DNA from 4 places in the Paenibacillus sp. GQ49 genome. Region 2 is predicted to be linked to each of the others. Evidence: predicted binding sites of a transcription regulator. Region 2 holds the regulator's gene; each other region holds the start of a gene.
What was found. Region 2 encodes Rex, which represses fermentation and respiration genes when NADH is low (regulators of the CRP and FNR family bind a similar motif). Its sites were predicted from a motif close to TTGTGAAATATTTCACAA; they were not measured.

Region 1 (7,697 bases), on a different contig from region 2:
AAGTCCAAATAAAGCACGAAAAGAGAAGAAAATTTGGTTTTTTATGTTGACAAATGATAATGATTATCAGTATCTTTAGTGTAGAAGATATTTGCGTCGGAAATCACAGAATTACAATTTCGTTTTTGTTGTCATAGCCGGATTACATAACCGGGATAAATGAGAGAGGGATGATCGCATGTTTCGTCTGGAGACGACCAAGCTGGATATCGCTTATGAGGAAAGACTAATTGTAGAGGATCTGAATATTCAGATTCCCCAAGGAAAAATTACAGCACTTGTTGGAGCCAATGGTTCAGGGAAGTCAACCATCCTGAAAACGATGGCACGTATTATGGCTCCAAAAGCAGGTAATGTATTGCTCGACGGGAAGTCTATCCATAAACAGTCCACGCGTGAAGTTGCCAAGCAACTTGCGATTTTGCCACAGAATCCAACAGCCCCTGAAGGTCTTACCGTTACTGAATTGGTATCGTATGGTCGCTTTCCTTATCAAAAAGGATTTGGCTCCATGCGTGCGGAAGACAAACGTATGATTGAATGGGCTATCGAAGTGACAGCCATGACAGAATTCCATGATCGTCCGATTGATCAACTGTCTGGTGGACAGCGTCAACGTGCCTGGATTGCCATGGCACTTGCACAAGAAACAGATATCCTTTTCCTGGACGAGCCGACTACGTTCCTGGATATGGCTCACCAGCTCGAAGTATTGCAATTACTGGAGCAACTGAATGCCACAGCCAACCGTACCATTGTTATGGTTGTGCATGACTTGAATCATGCTTCCCGCTACGCACATCACATGATTGGTATCAAAAAAGGTAAAGCCATCGCTCATGGTTCACCTGTGGAAGTTATGAACTCAGATGTACTTCGTGAAGTATTCAACATTGAAGCAGATATCGTGATTGATCCGCGTTCCGGTGTACCGCTCTGCTTGCCTTACGCTCTTGCAGGCGAACGCCAGCAATCGAAGACGCCAGAGCAACTGGTCATGAACAGTGCGATGGTTCATGCTGGAGGACGGGCAGAACCACGTGTTCAAGCGACAGGAAGTTAACGAAATGGGCCATATGTGGTCCTTACATTATAGAATGAAGCCGCTGTGCGCTATCGCACGCGGCTCTTTTGCATTCATGGGGGATTTGCAATGCATGGGAGCAAAGGGGACGGGTAGACTCGGGATTTGGTAATCGCATTGGATCAGGTTTATAATAATAGGACAGGCTGTGGGTTCATTGGTTATGCCAACGTGCTCGCAACAGCCCAAACCAACTTATGTCATGGGAGGAATCAGTCATGTCCGTATATTCATATCAGGCGGTAACCACCGCGAACCAAGAAGTCTCACTGGATCTGTATCAAGGTAAGGTATTGGTCATTGCCAATACAGCCAGCAAGTGTGGGCTGACCCCGCAATACGGTGAATTGCAAAAGCTCTATGATCGTTATCGTGATCTAGGCTTGGTTGTACTGGGTTTCCCTTGTAACCAGTTTGGAGGGCAGGAGCCAGGTACAAGTGAGGAAGCGGAATCATTTTGCCAAATTAACTATGGTGTGAATTTCCCGGTGTTTGCCAAGGTAGATGTGAATGGTGAGGGCACTCATCCCCTGTTCCAATACCTGAAGGAGCAACAACCAGGCGTAGGTGAAACAAGCGACATCCAATGGAACTTCACCAAGTTCCTTGTTAACCGTGAAGGTGAAGTGGTAGGTCGTGTTGAACCGAAAGAATCTCCAGAGACAATGATTGCAGATATCGAGAAATTGCTCGGTTAATACAAGAACGTTTGAGAAGCCTGTCCTTGCATAAGCAAGGATGGGCTTCTTTGATTATTTTATATACGCAGATTTATTCTGTTCACAGGTAGGAGTTGGATCCATGAAATCAACCCTATAATGAAAATTGAAGCCATTTATTCTTTGTATAAGTCAAACATGAAGGCAGGAGACGCCTCTAACTTTATACGTCCACACTGTGTTCATACAGGGATCACGGAAGCCATTACATAGCATAAACCCGCCCAAATCCGGGGACAATGAAATCAATACAATGAAGGGAAGAAAGGCTTAAATACAGGGAATTGACCTCCTTCGACAAACTTTTTTTGCTCAACCTATTGCAATGTGAAAAATATCACATTATAATGAGTGTATAAAGTGAAATAAATCACATACACAGTTTCGAACAAGAAGTGAAATGTTTCACAACCATAACAACGTTATATTCAAACTCATTTATATATTTCGAGGAGGAACTTTTAATGAAAATCGCAGTTATCGGATGTACACACGCAGGGACCGCAGCCATCGTAAATACCGCTAAATTGTACCCGGATGCTACCATCACCGTGTATGAGCGCAATGACAATATCTCCTTCCTATCTTGTGGCATTGCGCTCTACGTAGGTGGGGTTGTGAAAGACCCTGACGGTTTGTTCTATTCTTCGCCTAATCAATTGGCAGAGCTTGGTGTTGAGACCAAGATGCTTCATGAAGTTACAGCAGTTAATGCCAAGGGCCATACTCTTCAGGCTAAAAACCTGAAAACTGGGGAAGAATTTGAAGATACGTTTGACAAACTGATCGTGACAACGGGTTCATGGCCTGTTGTTCCAAAACTTGAAGGCATCGAGATGGATAACATTTTACTTTGCAAAAACTACAATCATTCCAACACGATTATTGAAAAAGCCAAAGATGCCAAACGTGTTACTGTTGTAGGTGCAGGATATATCGGCGTAGAGCTGGTGGAAGCTTTCCAAATGAATGGCAAGGAAGTTACCCTGATCGACAGTGTGGACCGGATTTTGAACAAATACCTGGACCCTGAATTCACGGATGCGATTGAAGATACGTTGACTGGGCGTGGCATCAAGCTGGCTCTCGGTCAAACGGTACAGAAGTTTACTGGTGAAAATGGCAAAGTAACTAAGGTGATCACGTCCAAAGGAGAGTTCGAAACCGATCTGGTTATTCTGTGCATTGGTTTCCGTCCAAATACAGAGCTGCTCAAAGGCCAAGTGGATATGCTGCCAAACGGCGCAATCATCGTGGATAAATATATGCAAACGAGTCAAAAAGACGTCTTCGCTGCGGGTGACAGCTGTGCTATTCATTACAACCCAACAGGCAAAGCAGCGTACATTCCATTGGCGACTAACGCCGTGCGGATGGGTACACTCGTAGCTCGCAATCTGGTTCGTCCTACGACACCGTATATGGGTACGCAAGGAACATCGGGTATCAAAATTTATGAGCAAAATATCGCGGGTACAGGGATGACGGAAACATCTGCTGCTGACGAAGGCCTGATTGTTGAATCCGTGGTACTGGAAGACAGCTACCGTCCGGAGTTCATGCCAACGGCTGAGAAACTGTTGCTCAAAGTAGTATATGAGCAGGCTACTCGTCGGATCGTTGGAGCACAGGTGATGTCTCAGGTTGATCTGACCCAATCGATTAATACGATCTCGGTCTGCATCCAAAATAACATGACCGTAGATGAGCTGGCCTTCATCGACTTCTTCTTCCAGCCACATTACAACAAACCGTGGAACTTCCTAAACACGGCTGGTCTGCAAGCACTGCCTCCAATAGAAGTAAAAGCACCAGCAATGGTGTAAGGAAGCAGAGTAGATGGTTGAACAGAGAGCATGTTATATAGGAAAAAGAAGACTGGCGAGTATATCGTCAGTCTTTTTTGTGGTTTTTAGCTACAAAGGGTCTTACGATACTCTTCTGTCATAACTATTAAAAGACACTTTTAAAGTATCTTTTTAAACAACATTGTGATAATTTGCACAAAGTTATGTTTAGGACCGAGATACAATTAGGATGTGGTATTCAACGCATAAACAATGAAATTCAGGTCGTTTTTCCAATCGATGAACAATGAAGGAGAGGATGAATGATATGGCAGCAAAAACACCTCTTGAGGTTGCACAATATACGGCGCAAACAGGAATGAAGAAGGCTCAATATCCGGTGTCTTCTGTACTGGTGCTTAGTTTTTTGGCAGGGGCTTTTATTGCGCTGGGGTTTCTACTGGATATTCGGGTGATTGCTTCTGCGCCAGCTGAGTGGGGAAGTCTAGTCAATCTGATTGGAGCAGCAGTGTTCCCGGTTGGATTAATCTTGGTACTCATCGGTGGTGGCGAGCTGCTGACGGGAAACATGATGGCAGTTCCACTTGCTACGATTGCACGAAAATTATCCGTGGGTAACATGTTGAAAAATCTAACCTTAGTGACGATTGGTAATTTTGTTGGAGCTTTGTTTGTCGCGTACGCGTTTGGACATGTGCTGGGTCTGACCGGAGAGGGTGTATATCTGGCGAAAGTGGTGGATATGGCTGGGCATAAGCTGCATGATGGCTTCCTGCAAGCTTTCATCTCTGGCATCGGCTGTAACTGGCTGGTGGCACTTGCCGTGTGGCTATCTTATGCATCCGATACGATGAGTGGCAAGGTACTGGGCATTTGGTTTCCAACGATGGCATTTGTGGCGATTGGATTCCAGCACGTTGTGGCCAATATGTTCCTCATCCCGGCGGCAATCTTCGAAGGACATTATTCGTGGGGTCAATATGTGATGAATTTCATTCCGGTATGGCTTGGGAATCTGACTGGTGGTGCTCTGTTTGTAGCTGCAGCCTACTGGGTGGTGTACCTGCGCCAAGCTGAGCCAAAAGTGAAACCGGAGATAGTAACGTCGATCGAAGCTGTGGAGACGGAGGCTAGAGTGATGTTGAGCAAACAAGCATAGCAGGCACAGCGAGGTATGGATACACGTATATTAGAAGTGAAGACGATTCTGATCTTGCTCGGTTCATGGCGAATATGCTGTGATGGAGCAGGGCGGGATCGTTTTTTTGTATGGGGTCCTCGTTGGAGTTTAACGCAAAATAAATTCGCCATGACAAGGTTCGGGGGAACGAAACCTGTTCATGGCGAATTTCGGGAGTGGTCCATGATATGGCATGAGGAGGAAGTGGGGAAACACTAGCCTAATGCCTTATTTTTAATTTACCCCTGAATTCTGAAGTTGAATCAAACGACAAAACATTTTTTTGAGAATAATTTGAAGCTGCTATAGCGGTTAATATTAGGCGAAAATATACTGTTCTCTTTACGCGATAACCTCGAAGAAGATATGATATAGGGATAGCTTTTAAAGAGGGGAGCCTTACGATGATCGATCAGGAGAATGGTATATTTGCGGCGGTGTGCCCGCTCGACTGTCCGGATACTTGTGGTCTGTTATTACATAAAGAGAACGGCAAAATTGTGAAGGTGGCAGGTAATCCGGATCATCCCATAACCAAGGGTGCCATCTGTAATAAAGTTAGAAATATGACTGAGCGGGTGTATCACCCTGAGCGTGTACAATATCCGATGAAACGTGTAGGAGCCAAAGGTGAAGGCAAGTTCGAACGAATCAGTTGGGATGAAGCGATTCACGAGATTACGACCAAATTCGCTGCATTGTCCGAGACTTACGGCCCTGAGAGCATCCTGCCCTACAGCTTTTACGGTAACATGGGCATTCTCGGCGTAGACGGCATGGATCGGCGTTTCTTCAATGCGCTTGGTGCGAGTGTACTGGAGCAGACGATCTGTAACTCCGCTGGAAATACGGGCTGGAAATATACGATGGGTGCCAATCGGGGAACGGTTCCGGAAGATACGGAGCATGCGGATCTCATCCTGGTGTGGGGTGGCAATATCGTCAGTACAAATATGCACCAGGTCGTTTTGGCGGAGAAAGCACGCAAAAAAGGCGCCAAGATCGTCGTCATCGACGTTCATCGCAATCGTACCGCCCAATGGGGCGACTGGTTTATCCCGCTCTATCCGGGCACGGACAGCGCACTGGCGCTGGGCTTGATGCATGTGTTGTTCGAACGGGGACTAACGGATGAAGCGTTTATGCAAAAGTATACGGTAGGTCATGAGGCACTACGTGATCATGTCCGCAGTTACACCCCTGAACGTGTTGCACGCATTACGGGTGTGCCGGAGGAAACCATTGTGGAGCTGGCCGAACTATACGGCAACGCACAGGCAGCTCATATTCACATCGGGAATGGCCTCCAGCACCATGATAATGGGGGAATGAACGTGCGTAGCGTTGCTTGTCTGCCTGCCATTACAGGGCAATGGCTGAAGCAAGGCGGCGGTGCTGTTCGCACCAACAGCTACGCGAGCACGAATAGCGACGCGCTGGAACGTCCGGAGCTGCGGCAGAATCCGGAGCCGCGAGTAGTGAACATGAACCGGATTGGTGAAGCGTTGCTGGAAGCAGAGCAGCCGATCCGGGCTATGATGGTTTACTGCAGCAATCCACTGGTGGTGGCACCGGATACCGAGCGGGTGGAGCGAGGTTTTGCACGGGAAGATCTGTTCACGGTTGTGCATGATCTGTTCATCACGGATACGGCGAAATATGCAGATATCGTATTGCCAGCCACATCTTCATTTGAAGCGACGGACTTGTACACCTCTTATTGGCATCAGTACGTTCACCTGCAAGAGCCGGTAATTGCACCGATTGGGGAGAGCAAGAGCAATGTGGAACTATTCTCACTGCTTGGGCAGGCCATGGGGTACGATCTTGCAATCTTTGGAGAAACGCCAGAACAGATGATTGAGGACGCACTTCAGGGCACAGGCAACCCCTACATGAATGGAGTCACGTTGGAGGGACTTAAGCAGCATCGATTCGTGAAGCTGGATATGTCGCCACATGCTGCATTTCTGGATCAGCTGCCCACACCTTCAGGCAAAATTGAATTATATTCGGAGACGATGGAACAGCGAGGGCTTCCGCCGCTCCCTACCTATAGTGCTCTGGTTGAAGGATATGATGGGGAGCATCCGGCTGGACCTGCCGATACCTATCCATTGATGTTCCTATCGCCGCCAAACCATAATTTCCTGAACTCCACCTTTGGTAATTCAGCCAAACATCAACGTTTGGAAAAGATGCCTCTATTGCAGATACACCCCGAGGACGCCATCCGTAGAAACGTGGAGGATGGAGATGCCGTGGTGGTATGGAATGATCGTGGGCGCATCGAACTTACCGCCAAGGTGAGTGAAGCCATGTTGCCGGGAACCGTCATCAGCCAAGGCTTATGGTGGGATGGTGACGGCAAGAAGCAGCGAGCGAATTCACTGACGTCCAATCGGTTGTCGGACATGGGGAACGGGGCGACCTTCTTCTCAGCCACTGTTGAAGTGAAGCGTCAATGAGTGTGCTTGCAGCTTGATTTTTTTGAGGTAAGATGAACAAAGGCTAGAATTTGAGCAGGATTATAGTGCAATAGATGTAACACTTCATAAAACCTTCGCTCTGGCTGGTTATGGTTATGCCGTCAGGGCAAAGGTCTATTTTTTATGGCCATTTGTTTGTGCAGAGGTACTAAGGAGAATGAATTAACGATGATGAGATGGCTGGATAACTATCCAAAAGAAGTGAGAATATTTTTATTAGCAAGCCTGGTTAACGCAACCGGCAGTGCCTTGATGTGGCCGCTGACCACCATGTATGTGTTTGATGAACTTGGACGAACGATGGCTAACGCGGGTTTTGTGATCCTCATTCAGTCCCTGGGTGGCATCTTTGGACAGTTGCTCGGAGGTTCGTTGTATCACCGGGTGGGCGTGAAGAAGCTGATTATTGGCTCACTG
Region 2 (7,697 bases):
ATCAATAGCCAGAGACAAGTGCCGCTGTTCGATGTTCAACAGCCCATCCCGCATGGCGTATATTGCCGCTTCGTTCATCACACTTTCGAGTTGTGCACCAGAGAAACCATATGATTCTTCCGCTGTCTTCTCCAGATTAACTTCCTTCAACAGAGGTTTGTTCACCGCATGCAGTTCCAGAATATGCTTTCTGCCCTTTTTGTCAGGCAAGTCCACTTGAATGTGACGGTCAAAACGTCCCGGTCGCGTCAGGGCGCTATCCAGCATCTCTTTACGGTTCGTTGCAGCGATAACCAGAATTCTTGGCGTATCGGAAGAATAGATTCCATCCATTTCCGTCAGGAGCTGATTCAGGGTCTGATCATATTCACGCTGTTGACCACCCTCACGTTTCCCCCCGATGACATCGATTTCATCGATAAAGATAATAGCGTTTTCCTTATTTTCCTTGGTGGCACGGGTTCTCGCGTCCTTGAACAAATCCCGAATTCTGCTGGCACCCACACCAACATACATTTCCACGAACTCACTACCCGATGCTGCTACAAAAATAGAATCGGTGTAATGGGCAGCAGCCTTGGCCATCAACGTTTTCCCTGTCCCTGGAGGGCCCGTCAGCAAGATCCCTTTTAACGGGCGAATCCCAAACTTCCGGATTTCTTCATGTTTGATCAGAAAGTCAAGCGCTTCACGCAATTCCTGCTTGGCACTGTCCTGTCCGCCAATTTCTTCAAAAGTAAGCTTGGAAGGTCCTTTTTTCTTCCGTTTACGTTCCTGTGCAGCGCCTACTGTAATCCCGCCACGCATTTGCATCATGAACAGCAAAGCTCCGACAAGCACTGCTGCAATCAAGATCGGAACAATATTAACACCAGTAAATGCAAGGAAAATAATCAATACGGGAAAAAATCCGATGGCAACTTCTTTTGTCCACTTAGGCATTAGGCCACACTCCTATCTGACCGGGCACACGCGGCAGAATAATAAACTTGCTGGCATCTCCGTCTCTGAGACTGACATATACATTGTTGTCATCCATCGCTGTATTTACCTTCATTCCATTCGTCGCCATCTTTGACAACGTTGGTGTAATCTCAGTGTATTGCTTGTTCTCCATCGCCTGAGCTACGGTAAACATCGCATCCCCCCACCAGCTCTCCAGTGCTTCACTGGAATGATCCACAACATCCAACTTTAGTGAACGTGTTCCAATCAGGGTCTGTCCTTCTTTGTGAATATATTGTACCAGTCTGCCCAAATCAACATCAGGTTGCAGATCAAGTTTCAATTGTACGTCATTGCGGTTAATAGTTAATTGAACGTCATTTACTCCATCGTACTGGGTAACCATCTTTTCAATCGGATTCTGCACGGCCACCTGACGATATACAAACCAACCTCCAAACAACACAACGGCTGAAATGACGGCAGTTATAGCAATAGGCAATACTTTTAGCTTCAAGTGAATTACCCCTCCCAGATTTTGGCCTAACCTACTGGCTTATTGGTATATACGAATATGTGCACATTGACTCCTGCGAGAATTTCGACAGGATTATTTGTTTTGAATGTAACTTTGAGTACATATCTGAGTATATCACATCGTATATACAATTTCGAAGGCGAAAATATGAATAAATTATTAATTTTAACTATTTAAATCAAATATGTTTACAGGCAACACAAAGAACCGGTTCAGTCGGATATCCGTCTGCCGGTTCTTTCATTTCTTTAAATTCTCTAGTTATGTCACTCTATTTGTTCTAGCTGTTCGGGAGTGTGTAGACCAGGTCCACCTGTTCTCCGTTGCTAAAACGATAAAAGCGATAGTGGTTATGCGTACCGTCTTTATAATACACTTGCCACACATATATTCCATTCACAACTCCGGGCATGATTCGTTTAATCTCACCGGCAGGAACTTCAGAACTAAAGCGATTGCGTATCTGCGCTTCGGACATACCATTTTGCAGCAGCTCACTGTGTACAGCGTTTGCACCCTTAGCCGGTTGATTGTTTGCATCGAATTTAACCCAGACCATAACATCCTGGTTATCCTTATTTTTGCCGATCAGGGTCCAGTAGATGTTGTCAGAGCCTTCTTTGTCTCCCCAGATGTACTTGCGCAATTCATCATAGGATGTAATGCCCAGTTGCTTCTGTGCTGCCTCTATAGCGAGCGCTTCTTCCTTGCGCTGGTCCTGCGTGACATAGACGTAATAACGCTGAAGTCCAAACAGAATCAGAACCAGTGCAAGCAGCGAAATCCATATCCACTTCTTTTTTTTCTTCAAAAGCCGAACTTCCTTTCCCTATGATGCTGTCCTGCAATTAACGAGCAAGCAGACCATCAAATGCCAATTGAGACTCACGCAAAATGCGTTCTTCATCCAGCGTCAGACATTCGCCATGTTTCACCACTTGTTTTCCATCCACCCATACGTGCTCAACATCTTTGGCAGAAGCCGAGTAGATCGTATGTGAGATCAGGTCTGTATGTGGATAGAAATGTGCCTGTTCAATATCAAGGGCGATAAAATCAGCCTTCATGCCGACCTGAAGCGCTCCGGTATTGTTCAAGAAGATGGATTTGGCACCATATGACGTTCCGAGTAGTAACGCTTCGCCTGCTGGTACTGCTGTCGGGTCACCAGATACACCTTTGTGGATCAATGCAGCCAGTCTCATTTCCTCGAACATATCCAGGTTGTTGTTACTTGCTGGTCCGTCTGTTCCGAGTGACACGGTAACTCCTGCTTTCAGCAATGCAGGTACCCGCGCAACACCGGAAGCGAGTTTCAGGTTACTTCCCGGGTTATGGGATACAGCCACATCATGACGGGCCAAAATTTCAATCTCTTCGTCATTCAGATGCACCGCATGTGCAACCAGAGATGGACGGGAGAAAAATCCCAGTTTCTCGAGATGTGCCACAGGACGCAGTCCATAATCAGCCACGTTCTGCTCCACTTCACGAAGCGTTTCAGACATATGTGTATGAAGAGGAAGGTTTAGGTCATTCGCGACCTGTACAAGCTTCTCTATGTAGTCAGGAGGGCATGTATATGGGGCGTGTGGCGAGATTACGGTTGTAATGCGACCATCTGCCTGTCCATTCCACTCACGTGCAAACGCTGCCGACTCCTCCAGCTTCCGCAATTGCTCTTCTTCCGAGCACAGCCCGATTACACCACGTGCCAGTGCTGCTCTAACGCCGGATTGCTCCACAACTTTGGCCACTTGATCCATGTGATCATACATGTCCAGGAAAGCTGTAGTTCCGCCTTTCAACATTTCAAGCACAGATAGCGAAGTTCCCCAATATACGTCTTGTGAAGTCATTTTTGCTTCCATCGGCCACATTTTTTCCTGCAACCATACTTGCAACGCAAGATCGTCTCCGTGCCCTCTGAGCAACGACATTGCTGCATGACCATGCGTATTGATCAGACCCGGCAGGAAGAACAATCCTTTTCCATCCACTTTGGTACAATTTTTGTCTTCATCAGGCAATGTCTCACCAATATGCACAATCTTGTCATTCTCAACAACCATGTATCCGTGAACCACGTTCCATGTTGTGCCTTCATTAACGGCAAATTTGCCGTTGTGGATTACCCATCTATTTGTTGTCATCTTCCTCGTCGTCCTTTCCAGTCTCCAAGTAATAGGCCAAACTAAGCAGATCCGTTGTAAAGTCAGCATGGTGAATGCGGATATGCGGCGGTGTTTTTAGAATTGTTGGTGCAAAATTAAGGATCGCTTCGATTCCGGATTCAATAAGCTGATCGGCTACATTTTGGGCTTCCGTATCCGGAACCGTGATAATTCCGATGCGGATGTTATCCGTTTTAACCGCTTCCGTCAATTCATCCATTGGTTTTACCGTCAAACTGTTGATTTGACTACCTATCTTCGGTCCATATGCATCAAATACAGCAACAATCTTCATGTTGTCTTTCAGATATGCGTTGTAGTTGGACAAGGCTTGACCTAGATTACCCGCGCCTACCAGAGCTACATTAATTTGCTGATCAATCTTGAGAATGTGACGAATTTTCTCGATCAAATAGGATACATCATACCCGATCCCTTTACGACCAAAATCACCGAAGTAAGCCAGGTCTTTACGAATTTGCGCCGGATTCAGATCCAGCCTCTGTCCAAGCTCTTGAGAAGAAACAGTAGCCACCTCACGCTGATGCAACTCGTTCAAATAACGCAAGTATACAGGCAGACGTCGTACCACCGCTTCCGAAATTTTATCCGATTTCATTCTTGCTCCCCCTTACCAAGGCCACGATAAAATAATAAATGAAAAGATGAGCATTCTGTATAAACTCAAAGATAAACGTGACATTTTATACAGAATGCTCCTTGTAATTTAGGTTATAAGTTCTTGCGTGCAACTACTTAAATCGGATCTGGGAATATCTAATAAAGTTTAACTCCAAACAATAGTGTCATGCAATGATATAACGAACAAAAAACCATTATTTTTGTTCATTAGCAGGTTTTTCCAACCACTCGGTAATTCGTGGAACCATCTGCTCCGTGAGCATATGCTCCATTTTGGGACCAGGTAATGAATATAAAAAGAATTTACCATAATACGCTTCAATCACCCGTGTATCATATACAATCACAATGCCTCTATCCTTTGCTGTACGCACCAATCGGCCAAATCCCTGCTTGAAACGAATGACCGCTTGAGGCACGGACAGTTTCATAAACGGATTTTTCTTCTGTTCCTGAAGCAACTCACTCTTGGCTTCCACCAACGGATGATTCGGTGGCTGGAACGGCAATCTTACAATAGCGAGACAGGTCAGCGCATCACCCGGGATATCTACACCCTCCCAGAAGCTGCTTGTGCCCAGAAGTACCGTAGCTTTGGCATCTTGGAACCTGCGAGTCAATTTGGAACGACTTCCACTATCAACGCCTTGACCAAGCAACGAGATGTCGTTGCCAGACAGCGCCTCCTTCAGCGGATCATAGACCTGTCGCAACATCTTGTATGAAGTAAACAGAACCATCATGCGTCCACGCGTAGCAATTGCCGTCTCTGCAAGTGATTGCACCAGCATATTAACAAAGTGCGCATCACCCACACTTCCCTTCACACTTGGGAAATCACGCGGAATCACCAGAAGTGCCTGATCGCGATAGTTGAAAGGTGATGGCAGCATTGATGTTAACAGCCGATTATTCTCGGAAGCTTCCTGCAAGCCAAGCTGCTCAATCATGAACTGGAATGACTTATCTACCGAGAGCGTAGCCGATGTAAGCACAACACTTTTCTTTTTGTCAAAAAACAAATCCTTAAGTTGTGCACTCACATCTACAGGTACGGCATACAGCTGGAGAGATTTACTGCGGAACTGGCCGCTGGCTTCCATCCAGTACACCGTTTTGGCGTCATCCATTCGCATGAAGAAACGTAGATTCTCCTTCAATGTGGTCAGATCTTTCAGCAGTCCTGTAATGTCCGTGATCAGACTATCCGATTGATAATCATCCTGATCTTCTTTCACCTCAAGCAGCAATTTGTCCCCTTTGCGAACCAAATCGCCCAGAGTCACATAGATCTGGTTCTCCAGATCCTGCAACTCCTGCCATTTTGCAGGTTTCTGAGATGCTTTCAGACGCAGTGAAAATTGCCCCGTCTCTCCCGGTGAAGCATCACTTCGTTCAGGCAACAGACCAAACAAGGCATCGCTCATACGATCCCACAGCTCCTTAACTTCAAGAGCGAGCGGGAACATCTGATCCACCATGGAGCCCCATTGCACCGAATTTTCATGCCCGGATAACTGCGAACGAAGCATAGGCAGCTGTCCATTACGACTGTCTTTAAACAGACGGGTCAGCGTATGAACCAAGGTGAAATATTTCATATGCATTCCAAGATGTTTACCAGCGACATCCTCCAGATGATGTGCCTCGTCAATCACAAGACTCTCATAGGCTGGCAGCAGCTGATGCGCGGCTTTCACATCCGTAAATAATTTGGAGTGATTGGTGATTACGATATCAGACAACCCTGCTTCATGTTTGGCACGATGGTAGAAACATTTGCGGAACCATGGACATGATCTTCCCAGACAAGACTCTGATTCGCTCTGTACCGTCTCCCAGAAGTCCCCTCCGCGTCCGCTAAGGTTAAGTTCCTCATCATCTCCGGTTTCGGTCTGTGTAAGCCAGACAATCATCTGAGCCGCTGTGAAATAATCCTCTTTGGGTGTAGCGAATTCACGTTTATTGATTTTGTGTTCAAATTTGCGCAGGCACAGGTAATGTCCACGTCCTTTGAATACAGCAGCCTTAAACGGGAACGGAACCACTTGGGTCAGCATCGGAATGTCTCGCTCTCTCAATTGCTCCTGCAGATTGATCGTATGCGTGCTGACCATAACTTTCTGTTCTTGCTTCACACTTTCGTATATAGCAGGCAACAGATACCCTAGAGATTTACCGGTACCCGTTCCTGCTTCGATCAAGAGATGTTTCTCTTCATCCAGGGCTTGCCTTACACTGCTGAACATCTGAGTCTGCGCTTCACGCTCTTCGTAATGATCCAGCGTATCCTTCAGGTTCTCCCGAACCTGGTCCATAAACTGTTCGAAGCTTACACCATCGAGGGGGTTAGCCTCCCGCTCATCGCGTGGTGCACCAATATCAGTCCAATCACTTACATTAAGAGCAAGCTGACGATAATAGGTATGTCCGTCCAGATCCTGAATCGGCTCTGCTTCCTTCTCACTGCGCATTCCGTCCAAAAACCAACCCAAGTCACTGTCTTCTGGTGAAAACAGGTCACTGAGGCGCTGAATCGTTATGAGCGGTAATTCCTTTAACTCATCCAGACACTTGAGCAACACATAGGCTGTCGCCAGTGCATCACTGTCTGCCTGGTGAGGGCGATCATGTTGAAATCCAAATTCGGAAGACACATAACCGAGTTGATAAGAACCCAGTGATGGGAATGTAATCTTCAGAAAATCAATCGTGTCCAGAATGCGGCCAGTGAACGGCAAATAACCGCAACGGTCGAGAGCATTCTGCAAAAAGTGAAAATCAAAAGCGACGTTGTGTCCAACAAGCACCACATCATTAAGCAGCGGAACCATCTCCATCATCATCTCTTCGAGTGAAGGAGCGTCCGCCACATCTTCATCGGTAATACCCGTCAACCCCGAAATAAACGGGGGAATCGGTACACCAGGGTTCACATAAGAACTATATATTTGAGTTATGCTGTAGTCATGATCTATGATGGCAAGTCCGGCCTGTATAATCTCACCGTCGGACTGCGTGCCGGTTGTTTCGAAATCCAATACGGCAAATTTCATTGCAATGTACGGTCCCTTCCATTCCAGTCTATGTTACAGCATAGCAAAAAAAAGGGGATTTGAAAATTAACTGACAAAAAAGCGGTGTCCCCGCCGCTATGCCAAAGGAGGGAACACCGTTTTTTGTCGCCGAATTCCCGCTTAATGAAGGGTCGTCAGCTGATTAGCATATTGCAATTTTCCCCTGTTCAACCTGCAAGCTTCCATGTTGTACAGTGGTTCGGTCAATGTCGGGTCATACTGAAGGGCCTGTGCAAAGAGTGAACATGCAGCTTCGGGATTCGCAAGCTTGGCTTGAATACAGCCCAGGGCGTTACATACAAGCCCTTTCAAGCGAGGTGA
Region 3 (7,697 bases), on a different contig from region 2:
CAGAATGTATCCCGAGTTGTACCAGTCACTGCTCTCCGGCACATCCGTTTGATCGCCCCAGATCTGAGGTGAAGCCGGCGGCAGATCCGCATACCAGTCGTAGAAACTGAGCAATGGTGATCCCATCAGGGACAAGAACCGTGACCCTGCTGCATAACTGACCATCGACATGGCAGGAATTGGAGAGAAACCAATAATCCGGTCCGGTCCGTATTCTTTGATCGTATGAATCAGCGAAGCGGCAATAATCTGCGTCACTTCACCCCATGACGCGCGAATTAATCCACCTTTACCACGTACAGATTTGTATCTTTTCACTTTGGCCGGATCATCCGCAATACTGGACCATGCTTGAACCGGGTCACCATGTGTCTGAAGCGCATCACGCCACATGTCCAGCAGCGCACCACGAACGTAAGGATGTTTGACACGCAGCGGGCTGTACAGATACCATGAGAAACTCGCTCCACGTGGACAACCTCGTGGCTCAAATTCCGGCATATCCGGTCCGGTTGAAGGATAGTCGGTAGCCTGCGTTTCCCAAGTGACAATGCCGTCTTTCACATAGATCTGCCAGCTGCATGATCCGGTACAATTGACGCCATGCGTGGAACGCACCACTTTGTCATGCTGCCAGCGGCGGCGGTAGATATCTTCCCAATCCCGGTTGACCGGGGACATCTCACTCCAGCCCTCCGCACTTTTTTCACGTTTGGCAAAATATTTGAGTTTGCCCATCCAGGGCATGCTTTTGTTACTCATTGTTGTCCTCCCACATATATGACCTGTTGATGCAAGTTGAATCCTGAACTGCTGTTGCTAACCTCCGATTTGCGACATATGTCGCAGCGTTGGCGTGCCGTCAATCTGTTGCCCGTTTAAGGCTTTTAACATGTCATGTGTTTCGGGTTTGGCTCCGAGCGCCTTGTAAAATAAATCCTGCACCGCCTTGTCATCACCTACGAGTGGACGAACATTGAACTCATCCGACCAGTAAAGACAAGGTTTGATATTTCCGTCTGCCGTCAGTCTAAGCCGATTGCATTTCCCGCAGAAATGGCTGCTCACCGGGTGAATCAGACCAAAGGTTCCGGCAGCTCCCACAATGCGATAACTGTCTGCAGGACCATTCCCATAAATCTCTCCACAGCTTTCGTAATCCCATCGTGCTTCACATGTTTCCAGCACATGTTCGAGGGGCATATACCCTGATCTCCAACCTTCTCCAATTTCTCCAATAGGCATGTACTCAATAAAACGAATATGAATGGGTTCATCCCGGGTCATCTTCAGAAAATCTTCCACCTCATCGTCGTTCACGCCTTTCATCAGCACCACGTTCAGCTTGATCGGATGAAATCCGGCCTTTTGGCTGGCCTTAATGCCTTCCAGCACACGCTGCACCTTGCCGCCTCGAGTAATGCTTGCGAATCGTTCTGGCTTCAAAGAATCCAGGCTTATGTTCACCCGGGTTAACCCGGCAGCCTTCAGCAGATCCGCATAAGCTGCTAAATAGACGCCATTGGTTGTCAATGCGATGTCCTCAATTCCCGGAATAGCGGATAACATCGCAATCAGTTGATCCAGCCCCTTGCGAACAAGAGGCTCCCCTCCGGTCAAACGCAATTTCCGAATGCCCAGTGGAGCAAGCACCTTAACGATGGACGTGATTTCTTCATAGGACAGGATGCGTTCTGGCGGTTCAAACTGCATTCCTTCCTCCGGCATGCAATACACACAGCGGAGATTACAGCGATCCGTAACCGAGATTCTCAAATAATCATGCACTCTTCCAAACGGGTCCATTAATTTTGACTCCATACACGTACCTCCCTTCTCTAGGGTGCTGTCTTAACATCAGCCGAAGGAGGAACCTGCTCTTCCTCTCATCTAGTGTCATCTTGACGCTAAATATAAGGATGTCTCGATCAGCGAACTGTGCAAAATATCACAAGAAGTGAAACATAGCGCATAGTTGCACATCTATATATGCTCCGCAACCCTTTTCCAAACAGGATTGTGGTCTAAATAAGGCGAAATTATGGCAAAAAGAAATATGTGAGCCTGCTCACACAGACCCCTCCTCACGTTTTCTATAATCAAATTGCAGCACCACACTATCCCAATTTGGAGGAATGACACATGAACACATACGCAGCAACCATTAATGCCACGGAGTATCCACCGCATTTGAAACATAAAGTTATTTTCGAAACGTTTGATCAGTTGCAACCACAGGAATCCATGCTGCTCATCAATGATCACGATCCAAAGCCACTTCGATTCCAGTTCCAGTCCACACATCCTGATGGCTTCAACTGGGAGTATATTGAGCAGGGCCCTACAACCTTTCAGGTCAAGATCAGCAAACTATAGATTGGAGCTGAACCGCTATGGCCCACGTTGAAATGATTGACGATACTACACTTCGCATCACGCTGAGGTTGGAAGATGCCACAACAATGGTGCAGATAGCACAGCGTGAGCAGGCCGAATATGCACAAGAGATTGTTACCATTTACGAAAAAATGCCTGTGTTCGAATATACTCATTTCTGTTTTTACGCCTATGACAGTGCAAGACTATTTGAGCGTGTACTCGGCATGGACCCCAAAGCCTATCTGTCCTTTTCCCTCGATGCGCCGGAGTCATTCTTCTACGCGCTGTACGGTGGAATGGCCGCCCTTTATGAATCATCTCTACAGTTGGTACAACAGGCGGATGTAGCTAGCGCAGGATCGGATGTGAACGTACATGTCTCCATCTGATGTCCATATTGTTGAATTGGATGTGCGTCCTCATCTGAGTAAAAAGTTGGAGCCGTTTCAACTGATCATGGACACGGTCAAAGGCCTTCAGCATGAAGATGTCTTTGTACTCCATGCTCCATTCAAACCAACGCCTCTACTCGCTATTCTCAAGATGAAAGGATACTCCAGCACATCGGAACGAAAAGGTTCAGATCACTGGATTACCACGTTTGTACACAAAAAAAATAAAACCGGCGCAAAAGTATTATCTGCAATGGTTTTATCTGAATCGGAAGTCGATTCTGTGCCCGATTCAGACGGAGAATCAGCTTCATGCAAAGGCCATCCAGAGGAGCAAGCTGTTGCGATTGAAAACTTTGAATCCCTACAGGCGCCAACCGTTATACTGGACAATCGCGGATTGGAACCGCCACAACCCATGATGCGAACCCTTGCCGCACTGGAGCGTTGCAAACCTGGGGAAGTCGTACTGATTCATAATGACCGTGTGCCAGTCTTCTTGATTGAAGAGTTAAATAATCTCGGTTGCCCCTTCACGGTTGAGGATCAAGCCGATGGTACGGCCAAAGTGAGAATTGAAAAAGGGTAAGGAGGCGAAAGCCATGTCCAGGTTGCCGTTTCTTTTTATCATCACGGGCATCTTTGGATTTGTAATGTATCACGCATTCTCCCTGCTCTCGCTGACAGGTTGGCTTGGTGATGAACTCAGAGGACCCGAAGGCTGGTTTCATGCCCATCTGTTTGTGCTCGGGTGGGCAACCATGCTGGCTATGGGTGCCGTTTATCAGTTGATACATGTTATTTTGCAATCCAATATCTACAGTCTGGTTCTCGGTTATTGTCATTATGTCTTGTTCAGTATCGGAATCGTGGGCATGTTATACGGCTTCATTCGTGCAGATGTCATCTGGATTGCCGGTTCTGCGACACTCGCGCTCTCTGGCATCCTGTTGTTCGGATGGAATATGGCCGTTACCCTCTTCCGTGCCTCACAATGGAATCCGGTAACGATTAGTGCAGCATGTTCGTGTCTTTATCTGGTTCTTACCGGGCTATCCGGTATGCTGATGGGTCTGAATTTTGCCTTTGGTGATTGGAATGGTATGCATGAACGCTTGTTCGGCGCACATATCTGGATGGGAACACTCGGCTGGTTTGGCATGTTAATTACCGGATTCAGTTACAAAATGCTATCCATGTTCTACCTGTCCCACAATTATTCCATTCGATTACAGAAAGTGGTCCTGGTTCTATGGAATGCAGCTGTAATTACAGGCGTTGTCGCATTTCTCACAGGTATCATGGGAGGCTTGCTCTGGTTCGCGCTCTTGCTCCTAACTGCAGCCCTACTCTTCTACGTGTATCACTTGGAGCAGATTCAGGAAAAACGTCACAAAAGCAACCCCGGCCCAGGCATTCGCTGGTCTGTCTATGTAAGTCGTGCCTTTGCCGTATATGCTGTCGCCCTACTGATCTATTCCGCGCAAGGAACCGAACTGCTGCTCCATCCAAGGGTTGTTCTGCTGTCTGGATGGGTATATCTCGGGGGCTGGGTGTCCCTCACCATACTCGGATATGCCTCCAAAATCGTGCCTTTTCTCTGGTGGACCCATAAATATGGCAAGCAGGCAGGCAGACCCGGAACACCGCTAATGGCTGGTATGCTGAGTGAACGGAACGTCAATTGGGGGATGATCGCCATGGTGGCTGGAAGCCTTCTGCTAGTCAGTGGAATTCTGATTAATCTGGCAGAGGTTATGATGGTTGGAGGAACAATCTTATCTCTGGTTTCCATCGTTTATATAACAAATATTGCTTTGGTATTCAGACGTTAATGTTAATAAAATGGACTGGAGAGTGAACATGATGGAACAAACCACGCATTTGCTGGAATGTCTCAAAGAAGTATATGACCCTGAATTAGGTGTTAATATCGTTGACCTTGGTCTGGTGTATGAAGTAAGGGAAGAAGCTGAACGAGTACATGTACGGATGACGTTAACTACACCAGGTTGTCCGCTGCACGATACCATCGTTGGTGCGGTGAAATGGGTTTTGCAGGAAAATACAAATAAGACCGATATTGATGTTCAAGTCGTGTGGGAGCCACAGTGGTCTCCACAGCTGATGTCAAATGAAGCCAAGGAAATGCTGGGATACTTCTAGGCAGAATGACTATAGACCGGATGAATGAACAAGTTCCTGGTGGAATATGAAGAAGCGTACTTAAATCTGATGTTCTCAGACTCAAGTATGCTTTTTGTTTTGCGATGGGAACATACACTTGATTAAGGTATTCTTGAATAAAAAATAAATAAGGAAACTCCAGAATAGAGTTCCCCTTATATTGGTGTCGAGCAGTGAATCATTTTATCGATTCCTTGATATTAGATCTTAGATGTCCTTTGCATACGATGCTGCTGGTACTTTATTTAACACCACGAACAAACGGACCTCTTGATCTCCTGTATTACGGAATGCAAACTCCACTTCACCGCCGCAATGAATTACATCCTCTTGTTTCACCTCTTGTTCTTTTCCATCCAGCATAAGTGTGCCTGTGCCTTCGACCACCAGCAAAATAACGTCTGTGCCCGGATGTTTATGGACGGGAAGCTGTTGTCCTGGCAGAAAATGAAGGACAAAGGTCACTCCACCACCCTGTTGGAATAAAACACGTTTCGTAAACCGGTCCTCACTAAATGTTTTAACTTCTTGCAATGACGTGATACTCATGATAATCGTCCTCCTGGATAATATAATCTGTGAATGCATTCATCTTATCGCAAGAAAGCCCGCATTTCCTTGATCTGAATCAAGAAAAGCGGGCAATGAACAGATCACGGTTGGTCCCTTATGATCATTCGTTTCCTGGAGGATTACACCATCATTTTGCGCAGAGAAGCGATATATCTCGAACGTATAATGATGAAATAAAACGTCTGTGCAAGTACAAAGGCACCAAATACAGTCAATACCGGCATCGTATAATTGGTAATCCCGAATTCAGTAAGGAATGGCTTAACTACGACCAAAGTTTCAATGATAGCTACCCCAATCGGTAAAAAGAACAGAATGGCAATCTGAACGGTGGATGATCGTTTCATCTCCTGGAAGCTGAGACCCATTTTCGAAAGAGAATGTACCATCTTTCCATCCGCTTCAAGATCGGTATGCAGCCTGAAATACAAAAAGCTTGCGGAAGAGATCGAGAAGATTAATCCGATAAATATGCCCAGGAAGGTAAAGAGTGCTGTACCCTGTCTGTATCTCTCAAAATCACCGTACCGCGTAGTCAGATATCCAGACTGGTTATCCGTTGAAGCGTTGGAATCCGCGGAGGATAGAAGCTGATCGCTAACCATGGCTTCCGAAGAGTGGCGATCAGGTATAGCATGGCCCCATGCAGAGATCTGATACAGATATTTACCAGATATCATATTTTCTTTGATCTGTTGAGCAATCTCTTCATACTTCTCATCCGGGAGGACAACTACACCTGTAGCATAGAGTAGGGTTCCAAACTGTGGATCGATATCTGTATCCGTAACCCGAGCTTCCAGTGGGCTATCGTTCAGATTCAACGTCAACTTGTCTCCCTTCGCATAATTACGAAATCTGTTGCGCTCGATCTGACCCTGATCCTTCTCATTGCGGGTATCCACAAATAAGACGGATCCGGCATCTAATTGGAACATCTTTCTCCCTTGTGTCCGATTGTATTGGTTGTAGTGACTAAGCGGCATAACCGAGACAGCACTCTGATCTGCAGAGGACCACAAATATTCCAGATATATCTGTTGATAATCTAAGCCTGCGGCTTCAAGTTTCGAATCAATAGCGCTCATATCCAATTGCTCTGTTGGTCTGAATACGTTGTATTGAATTGGAAAATCATTGTTCGTAAATTGTTCCCGGTTCTCCTGATCCAGAGACAAAATTACAACTGCACTCATTGAAGCAATCGCAATCACCACGGTCACCATAAAGAGCATGCGGGCATTATCCTTCATTTTATAACTCATCTCTGAGATCCATAACAGACGTGTACCATGCCATACGGTTTTACGATTACGCTTCAATAAACGGATGATGAGCACGGAAAGTTGTGAATAGAAAAAATACGTCCCGGCTATCCCTGTTACTGCCGCAATCATGATGCTTCCGCCATTTAACCCGCTGCGGAGTACCACAAAACCTACTGTAAGTAATGCAAAACCCAGAAGTGAGAAGAACCATGAAGCTTTCGGCTCTTTTTTAGGTTTGTTGGTCCCCGTCAAAAGTTCTAACGTCTGTTTGTTTCCGATAAAAACCAGTGTGAAGAGTGAAATGCAGAAAAATAATAACAGAAAAGCCCCGATCGTAATCAGAATCGCTTTCACGGGAAAATAAAAGGGCAGATCATCCATCCCGATAAAACGAGTGGTTAACATCAGGAACAGCTTGGACAACAACATACCTCCGCCGATACCGGCAATAATGGACAGGCATCCGATCAACATGTTCTCCAGAATGACCAATCTCCGAATCTGCCTGGGCTCGGCACCAAGTATGGTCAGAATGCCAAACTCTTTATTCCGTGATTTGAGAAAAGCACTGATGGAATACATAACAAAGAAAAATGCAAACACATATACGATAATCGAAGCGATCTGCATTCCCGTAGCGGTTGTGTCACCCATCGGCAACTCTGTCACATACGGATGATAAATGAACACCGCATAAGCGAAGAAGATCATGACCATAAACACACTACTTAGAAAAAAAGCAATATACGCTCGCCCATTCCGGCGAATATTGTTAAACGCGAATTGAGGAAAGCTCATGTGAATTCCCTCCCCAGAAGGATAAAGTATCAATGATCCGCTGGAAAAACGTCTGTCGATTATCTCCGCGGTGTACCTCGGCTGCCAGTTTTCCGTCCTT
Region 4 (7,697 bases), on a different contig from region 2:
CATCCGCATCACCGGCTCCATTCTGCAACGGAAGATGCTCTTTCCCTTCGAGCTGTTTCAAGCGATCCAGCGATTCCCGGTACTGTGGAAGATGCTCCACAGCATCCCCTACAGGCAGAAGTGATTCCGTAAGTGGAAATAACACCAGTACAAAAGCAGCAATCATCACGGCAGGTAATTGCCCGACAGAAGCGGCGTTCCCGGCCCATAACGTAACCGATAATACCATCAGGCCAATGACGCACTGGGCCATCAGATCACGCCAGCGTGTCCAGCGCCGCAACTTGCGACGAACCGCGTCGACCTGTTCTTCTGCCTCTTCCTGCTGCTGAACAAATTCGGCCGCTCGTCCACTTGCAAGCCAATCTCCCAGTCCAAGCACACCGTCAGTCAGACGGGTATACAACCTGCTGTTTTCCTTTTTTAGCCGTATACGCCATTTCCACGTCACTTTCAGCGAGATCGCAGGTAACACGGCAACGAGAAATAACATATACAAGCCCATCCACACCGCAAATCCCAGATCAACACTGCCAAAAGCAATCACAGCCCCACCGTACATCACGAGCGCCGTAACCGCAGGGAAGACTGTACGCAGATAAATATCCTGCAACCGCTCCACATCATCGGCCAGTGCTCCGAGTACATCTCCGGTCTGCATGCGAGACCGCAGGAACAGGGCCTGTGGCTCCAGAATGCGATATAACTTCACCCGTTGATCGGCCAACACCCGCAGTACGGCATCATGTCCTGCCAATCGCTCGATATATCGAAAGACAGCGCGGAATATCCCAAATGCACGTACACCAACAATAGGTACATACACCATCAGAATATTTTCAGGACGCAGCGCAGACTTGGAGATCAGAAATCCGGAGGTGAACAGCAGCAGTACCGCACACAAGGCAGCGCATGTGCCCAGCGCAATGACTGCGATGAATCTCCAGCGGTACTGTGCCACATACGGAGCGATCCAGCTATTTTTTTCTTTTCCGTTACGGACGGTCTCCATATGCTCATATCCGGACTTCATTTTATATCGCCTCCATCTGGGCCTGAATCATCTTATAATATACACCTTGTCGTGCCAGTAATTCCTGATGTGTTCCCGTCTCTGCCACTGTGCCGCCATCCATGACAATAATTCGATCCATATGCAGCATCCAGTGCAGGCGATGGGTAGCCAAAAATACAAGTTTTCCTTCAAACAGCGGCAGCATCGTCTGTTTCAGTTGATACTCTGTCTCTACATCCAGATGAGCTGTCGGTTCATCAAGCAGCAGGATGTTCCGTTGACTAAGCAAAGCTCTTGCCAGCGCCACCCGTTGCTCCTGCCCACCACTTAGCTGTCTGCCACCAGCCCCAATAAGTTCATGCAGTCCACCGGATAATGAAGACAGTAGCTTGGTTAATCCAGCTGCGCTAATGGCCTTAGCCACCTCCGCATCCGAAGCCTCCGGCATGTAGAAACGAACGTTATCGGCCAGACTTCCACTAAAGATATACGGATGCTGCGGGATAGCTGCCGTCTGTCTTCGCCAGGATTCGAGCATATCCGATGTAACTGGCTGTCCGTTAGCCAAAACTTGACCCGACGTAGGCAATTGGAAACCAGCCAACACATCAATCAACGTGGACTTGCCTGCTCCGCTGGCGCCAATAATACCGATTTTGCCGAGACCTGTAATCTGAAATGTGACATCCTTTAGCGAATAAGGACCTTCATCATCATGCCGTACCTGTACATCCGTTAGAGCCAATCTGCTATTCTCATTCCAAGAGAACACTAAGGAAGAGGAAGAAACAAGCTCAGGAGTAGTAGAAACAGAAGCAGGATCAGGATCAGGAGCAGGAGCAAGATGCCCCGCAGCCGTTTTATCATTCAACACGACACGTATGGTCGAAGTAGCGGCTTTCCTTTTACCCAAAGATAATGATGGTGTAGATCCAGCCTCGTCCTCTGCCGTAACGGGATGTGCAACAACATTTGCATAGGCTTCTTTTTGTTTCTGTTCGGCGACTTTCCCCCGTTCAATCACTTGGTTGATAGCCGCTCCGGCTTCCTTACCGTCCAATGTGGCATGGTAATCAGCGCCGAGCATACGTACAGGCAGGAAATATTCAGGTGCCAGAATTAGTACCGTCAGCGCAGGGCCAAGCAGCATATGTCCCTCCGTCAGACGTAATCCCAGACCAACTGCCACGGAAGCAACGGACAGCATGGTGAAGAAATCGAGAGCAAACGAAGAAAGAAAAGCCATGCGCAGGGTAGACATCGTCGCCTTCCGATACCGCTGACTGACCCGCAGAATGGACCCTTCGTGTGTTTTGCTCTGTCCCAACGTTTTCAGCGTTTCCAGACCCCGCAAGGTATCAACAAAATGGTTAGCGAGTGCTTTGTAGGACCTGAATTGTCCATCTATCTTGCGCTGCGCAGCCAAACCAATCAGAATCATGAACACGATCAGGATTGGGAGTGTCAGCATCAGAATAACCCCGGACATCAGATCCAGCTTAAACACATACAGCAGAATGACGATAGGTGTGAATCCTATGCCCAGCATACGAGGAATGAATAGTTCGAGATACGTCTTGTATTGAGCTGTTCCCTCACGTGCCAGGGTAACCAGATGGCCTGTGCCTTCCGTCTTGGCATAACGCGGCCCGAGCCTGAACCACTGCTCCACCATCTGTCTGCGCAGATCGGTCCCTGTCCTCTCCGCATATCGTGATGTCACGAGTTGTAACCAGAAGGATAAGGCGTAGCGGGCGGCAAAAGCAGCCAGGAACAGCAGCAGTACCGGGTACTGCTCCGTTACGGATGAACCTTCAAACAATGCCGTGATGGCCTGTGCCAGCCATTTGGCTTGCATAATGATCGTCATCGCCTGCAACAGTACCAGCGCTGATGCCAGCGCCAGTACAGGCCGGATGCCCGGCAGCTTCAGCAGCCCCCGTCCCATATCAGTACTCCAGGTGGTGCTGCTCGTTCAGACGTTTGCGGAAGATATAATAACTCCAGATCTGATAACCGAGAACAAACGGCAGCAGTGTGCAGGCTACAATTGTCATTACTTTCAATGAATAAGCGCCGGATGCGGCGTTGTATACGGTCAGGTCATATGCCGCTCCAAAGGAACTCACCATCACTCTTGGGAACAGTCCAATAAAGACCGAGGCAAAGGCAATTGCAATCACAGCCCCTGTCATCCCAAAAGCCCAACCTTCCCGCTTCTGACGAACAAAGTATGCCGCAAGTGCAAGCGAAACTGCGCCGAGTACAGCCATAATCCAAAGAGCCCAGCCGCGTACGGCGAACACATCGGTCATGAAATACGTCATTAACGCGTAAACAGCGAGCAGTGCAGCCAGCGGCAGCATCAATTTTTGCGCTGTCTTCAAGGCACGCTCTCTGAGATCACCTACTGTTCGTAGTGATGCAAACAGCAATCCATGAACCAGACACAGCAGCGTTACACTCATGCCACCAATCACGGTGTACGGATTAACAATATCAAGGAATCCTGCACGCAGCTGCATCTCTCCATCAATGGGCAGACCTTTCATCAATGTGGCAAAGACCACGCCGAATAGGAAAGGCAAGAGCGCGCTGGAGACAACAATGATGATGTCCCACGTTTTGCGCCAGCGCTGCTGTTTCATTTTACTGCGGAATTCGAAAGCAACTCCGCGACCAATCAAGGCGAGTAACACCACTACAAGTGGCAGGTAAAAACCACTGAACAATGTGGCATACCAGTGCGGGAAGGCGGCAAACATCGCGCCCCCTGCTGTAATCAGCCATACTTCATTACCATCCCAGAACGGACCAATCGAGTTGATCAGAGTCCGGCGTTCACGATCTGTTTTGGCGATAATACCTGTAGACATCCCCACACCAAAATCAAAACCTTCCAAAAAGAAGAAACCAACAAACAATACGGCAATCAGCAAAAACCACAACTCACTTAGTGACAACGGAATAACCTCCATCCACGCCGAACGGATCGGCCGATTCATCGTGATCTTCTGGCTTCTCGACCGCAAATGGCCCTGCCTTGATCTCACGTACGAACAGGTATACCATCACGATTCCGAGAACCGTATACGCAGCGGTAAAAGCAATGGTCGAGAACAGGATCATTCCTGCGGATACATTCGGTGAGACTCCGGCTTCGGTGGTCATATAACCAAATACCGTCCATGGCTGTCTTCCAACCTCGGTCATAATCCAACCTGATGTATTAGCGATAAATGGCAAGGATATAGCGAATACCATCAGACGCATAAACCACTTCCCAGCGACCTCCAGCTTCTTACGCATGGCTAGGAACGTACCGTATAGCGCCAGTGCAATCATCAAACCACCCGCTGCAATCATGATACGGAAACTCCAGAACGTTGTCCGTACTGGCGGGATATAGTCCCCCGGTCCATACGTCTGTTCATACTCAGCTTGAAGCTCCTTCATGCCTTTGACACTACCGGAGAACTTGCTGTAGGACAGGTAACTGAGCAATCCAGGGATTTTGATCTCACCCGTACTCTCCTGTTTATCCGGATCAATAAAAGCGACCACCGTCCATGGTGCCGGATCTTCTGTCGTTGTCCATGTGCCTTCACTGGCTGCCATCTTCATCGGCTGTGTCTCCACGAGATATTGAGCCTGGAAGTGTCCGGAGAAAGCTACACCAAACGAGGAAACAAGAGCGATAATGATCGCAATATTAAACGATTTGCGGAAGATCTCCACATCCTGCTTTTTCATCAATTTGTAAGCACTGATCCCGGTTACGACAAAAGCCCCTGTCATCAATGCCCCAAAAATCGTATGTGGGAATTCGACGAGAAGCTGACCATTCGTGATGAGTGCAAAGAAATCATTCATCTCGGCTCGGCCGTTGTTAATCTCAAACCCGACAGGATGCTGCATAAATGAATTGGCTGCCAGAATCCACAGCGCGGACAGGAATGTGCCGACAAACACCAGCCAGATGCAGGCCAGATGCACTTTTTTGGACAAACGATCCCATCCGAATATCCACAAACCAATAAATGTAGACTCCATAAAAAACGCCAGTAGCGCTTCAATAGCCAGTGGCGCACCGAACACGTCCCCGACAAATCGGGAGTACTCGGACCAGTTCATACCGAACTGGAACTCTTGCAAAATACCTGTGACAACCCCGACGGCAAAGTTAATCAGGAACAGCTTGCCCCAGAACTTGGCCATCGTTTTGTAGATTTCCTTCCCCTTAACAACGTACAACGTCTCCATAATCGCAACCAACAGTACAAGACCGATGGATAGCGGGACAAAAAAGAAATGGAAAATCGTTGTAAGTGCATATTGGATACGCGATAACATAATCGGATCCATACCGTTACCCCTTCTTTCTGTTCACTTCGCAGTATGCGTATCTGGCATTGAAGCTGCACCTTCGCTGTCTGTCCGCCAAATACGTTGATGAACGTATTGTGCCAGATTACCTATTTTATACATGTGAGAATTATCACAATCTTCGTCTCTAGAGCAAAAAAAAGTGATCCTAGTCACACAAAAGATAAAATTCAGCCTATTATCACAGCTTGCCAACTGCATCTATTCATGGAAGATACTCATGTTTGGGATGGAATGCCCATATGTTAGTCTCAGGCATATCATGCGAAGTACCGTGAGGGCTTTACATATGAAGTGAAAGCATGAAGCACATGCAGAGCGAATGACGCTCCATATTACAGTCAAGGTGAGGTGAACTATTCATGGAAAAACCTGCACCACTACCAGGTGAAGACACCGAAGCCAGCCTGGATAAGGTCAGTACAGCACAGTCCCCTGTCCGATATGTTCTCTTCCCTCGCAAAGGTGGCTGGTCATCCTTTCCCTATCCCGATATTGCTGCACTGCTGTCGATCGAGGGAGAGGTCTTCTATGTCAGTAGCCTGACGCAAACAGAAGATGTACCTCCGGTCATCAGTGTCATCTCCCTCCCTGAAGCCGAGCAGCTATTGCTGGAACCTCGCACCGTAGCCGTAATCGCCCATCCCTACTGGCTAATGGCTACAGCTTCGCTGGAGCCTGAGCTATGTATTGCCCTGCTCCCTGAGCCTGCTGGAAACGAAGCAGAATCTCCGCTATGGGAGAGCAGTATTTCCAAACTGGTCGGCATCGCCGATCTGGTAGGCACATCCTCCGAAACACGTTATATGAAGCTGTTATTCCAAGGCGTACGTGTTATCTGGCTGGGCGGCGAAGACCCTGCACCTGCGGGTACGATGCAAAAGGATGATCTCGAAGTCCCTCTCCGGGACTACGAACTGTTCTTCCTGCATGCGCTGCGGCAGGTCCTGTCAGGCACTCCGGATAGCGTCACCCTGCTTCAATGCAGTGTACGTGCCGACTTCTACCGCCAGCTTCGTGCCAAAGCAGGTGCACATGAGACGATATCCTTTTTGCTGGCAGCCTATGAGTACTTGCTTGAAGATCGGCGGGCCGTCCATTCGCTGCAAGAGGCCTTCACCCACGCGGTCATGAACGGTCGCAGTGATTGTGTGGTTTCCCATTATCGATTCCTGTCTGCCATTCATGCCCGGGCCGGACAGTTGGAGGACGCCCTGCGGGTGTACGGAATTAGTGCAGCAGATGAACAAGAACGGCATCATTATGAACAGTTATGTCGCTGGCTTGAGGCAGGAGAAGATCAACTTGTACGAGCAGAACTACTGCGTATGAACGATGATTACGGAAACGCCCTGCGTATCCTGGACGAACTTGGCGGAGAAACGGCGAGACATTGGAAATTCCGCATCTACCAGGAGACTGGACGTGTGGAAGAAGCACTGGCTCTCGTGCATGCAGTCGATATTCAGGATGATGCCAGTCGCCGGGATTATCAGCAATTATCCGGCAGTGCGCTGGCACTGCGAGGGGAACGGCACGGGGCAGTCCGACATTTTCTCGAAACGGCACTGGAGGATGAAGATGCGCTCGCCTGGATTGTCGAACTGGAGTTGTTGGATCATGCTGTACAGCAATTGCTTGGGGAGGTGCCATGATGCTGGACCCGAAGAAGCGTAGACAACAGTTGAATGGGCCAATGGTGCACAGGGATATCCGAACCGAAACCACTTACACGCCAACCGAAACAGTCGATCGAACACATACAGACGCATTGGGAAATGACGATCACACCCCGGATCATGCACAACCAACGCAGGACATCCGAAGCCAAGTGCATCACTGGGGTGATTCACAAGGTCAGGCAGAACAGAATGCAGCTATAACACAAGAGGAAACAAGTGTATTCAAAGAGCCCTTCTCCATTCGTCGGGTTCGCAAAAGCAAAGGTAACAAGCTGACCGCCATGCTCCAGGTTCGCAACGAACGTGGCCGATACCTTGAAGAAGTATTGCATGATCTGAGTGAGTTCGTGGATGAGATCGTCATTGTAGACGATGCCAGCACAGACGGAACACCGGATCTATGCAAAGCCTATCCAAAGGTGGTCCGTCTGGAGGTATTGGAGAAACCGCTATTCGCCGAGGAATGGCGGCTTCGCAACACCTTATGGCAAGCGGCTGCGGGAACATGTCCCGACTGGTTGCTCTCGGTTGATGCGGATGAGCTGTACAGCTCAGAGGCCAAGAAAGCCATACGCACTCTGATTAATCAGGAGTATGCAGACTGGTTTGCATTC

Region 1: the regulator Rex is predicted to act here: its motif matches at 3,793-3,810, upstream of AC6CIF_RS08260 (formate/nitrite transporter family protein).
Region 3: the regulator Rex is predicted to act here: its motif matches at 1,937-1,954, upstream of AC6CIF_RS17850 (DUF2249 domain-containing protein).
Region 4: the regulator Rex is predicted to act here: its motif matches at 5,502-5,519, upstream of AC6CIF_RS07640 (cytochrome ubiquinol oxidase subunit I).

What each region holds. Positions count from the first base shown of each region.
Region 1 is NZ_JCAXEL010000003.1:245,582-253,278, forward strand. Features, by position in the region: gene AC6CIF_RS08245 (ABC transporter ATP-binding protein) at 179-1,063, shown strand; gene AC6CIF_RS08250 (glutathione peroxidase) at 1,303-1,782, shown strand; gene AC6CIF_RS08255 (FAD-dependent oxidoreductase) at 2,268-3,629, shown strand; gene AC6CIF_RS08260 (formate/nitrite transporter family protein) at 3,919-4,770, shown strand; gene AC6CIF_RS08265 (hypothetical protein) at 4,786-5,010, shown strand; gene AC6CIF_RS08270 (molybdopterin-containing oxidoreductase family protein) at 5,196-7,259, shown strand; gene AC6CIF_RS08275 (MFS transporter) at 7,452-7,697, shown strand, end outside.
Region 2 is NZ_JCAXEL010000016.1:61,586-69,282, forward strand. Features, by position in the region: gene AC6CIF_RS23175 (AAA family ATPase) at 1-942, opposite strand, end outside; gene AC6CIF_RS23180 (hypothetical protein) at 935-1,462, opposite strand; gene AC6CIF_RS23185 (DUF5590 domain-containing protein) at 1,764-2,294, opposite strand; gene AC6CIF_RS23190 (amidohydrolase) at 2,332-3,636, opposite strand; gene AC6CIF_RS23195 (redox-sensing transcriptional repressor Rex) at 3,623-4,276, opposite strand; gene dinG (ATP-dependent DNA helicase DinG) at 4,494-7,355, opposite strand; gene AC6CIF_RS23205 (tetratricopeptide repeat protein) at 7,497-7,697, opposite strand, start outside.
Region 3 is NZ_JCAXEL010000009.1:239,379-247,075, forward strand. Features, by position in the region: gene AC6CIF_RS17840 (nitrate reductase subunit alpha) at 1-762, opposite strand, end outside; gene moaA (GTP 3',8-cyclase MoaA) at 820-1,821, opposite strand; gene AC6CIF_RS17850 (DUF2249 domain-containing protein) at 2,143-2,376, shown strand; gene AC6CIF_RS17855 (hypothetical protein) at 2,394-2,768, shown strand; gene AC6CIF_RS17860 (DUF2249 domain-containing protein) at 2,755-3,360, shown strand; gene AC6CIF_RS17865 (YceK/YidQ family lipoprotein) at 3,374-4,606, shown strand; gene AC6CIF_RS17870 (metal-sulfur cluster assembly factor) at 4,638-4,937, shown strand; gene AC6CIF_RS17875 (cupin domain-containing protein) at 5,166-5,507, opposite strand; gene AC6CIF_RS17880 (ABC transporter permease) at 5,651-7,597, opposite strand; gene AC6CIF_RS17885 (ABC transporter ATP-binding protein) at 7,572-7,697, opposite strand, start outside.
Region 4 is NZ_JCAXEL010000003.1:100,412-108,108, reverse strand. Features, by position in the region: gene cydC (thiol reductant ABC exporter subunit CydC) at 1-1,033, opposite strand, end outside; gene cydD (thiol reductant ABC exporter subunit CydD) at 1,035-2,963, opposite strand; gene cydB (cytochrome d ubiquinol oxidase subunit II) at 2,965-4,020, opposite strand; gene AC6CIF_RS07640 (cytochrome ubiquinol oxidase subunit I) at 3,965-5,380, opposite strand; gene AC6CIF_RS07635 (tetratricopeptide repeat protein) at 5,764-7,056, shown strand; gene AC6CIF_RS07630 (glycosyltransferase) at 7,053-7,697, shown strand, end outside.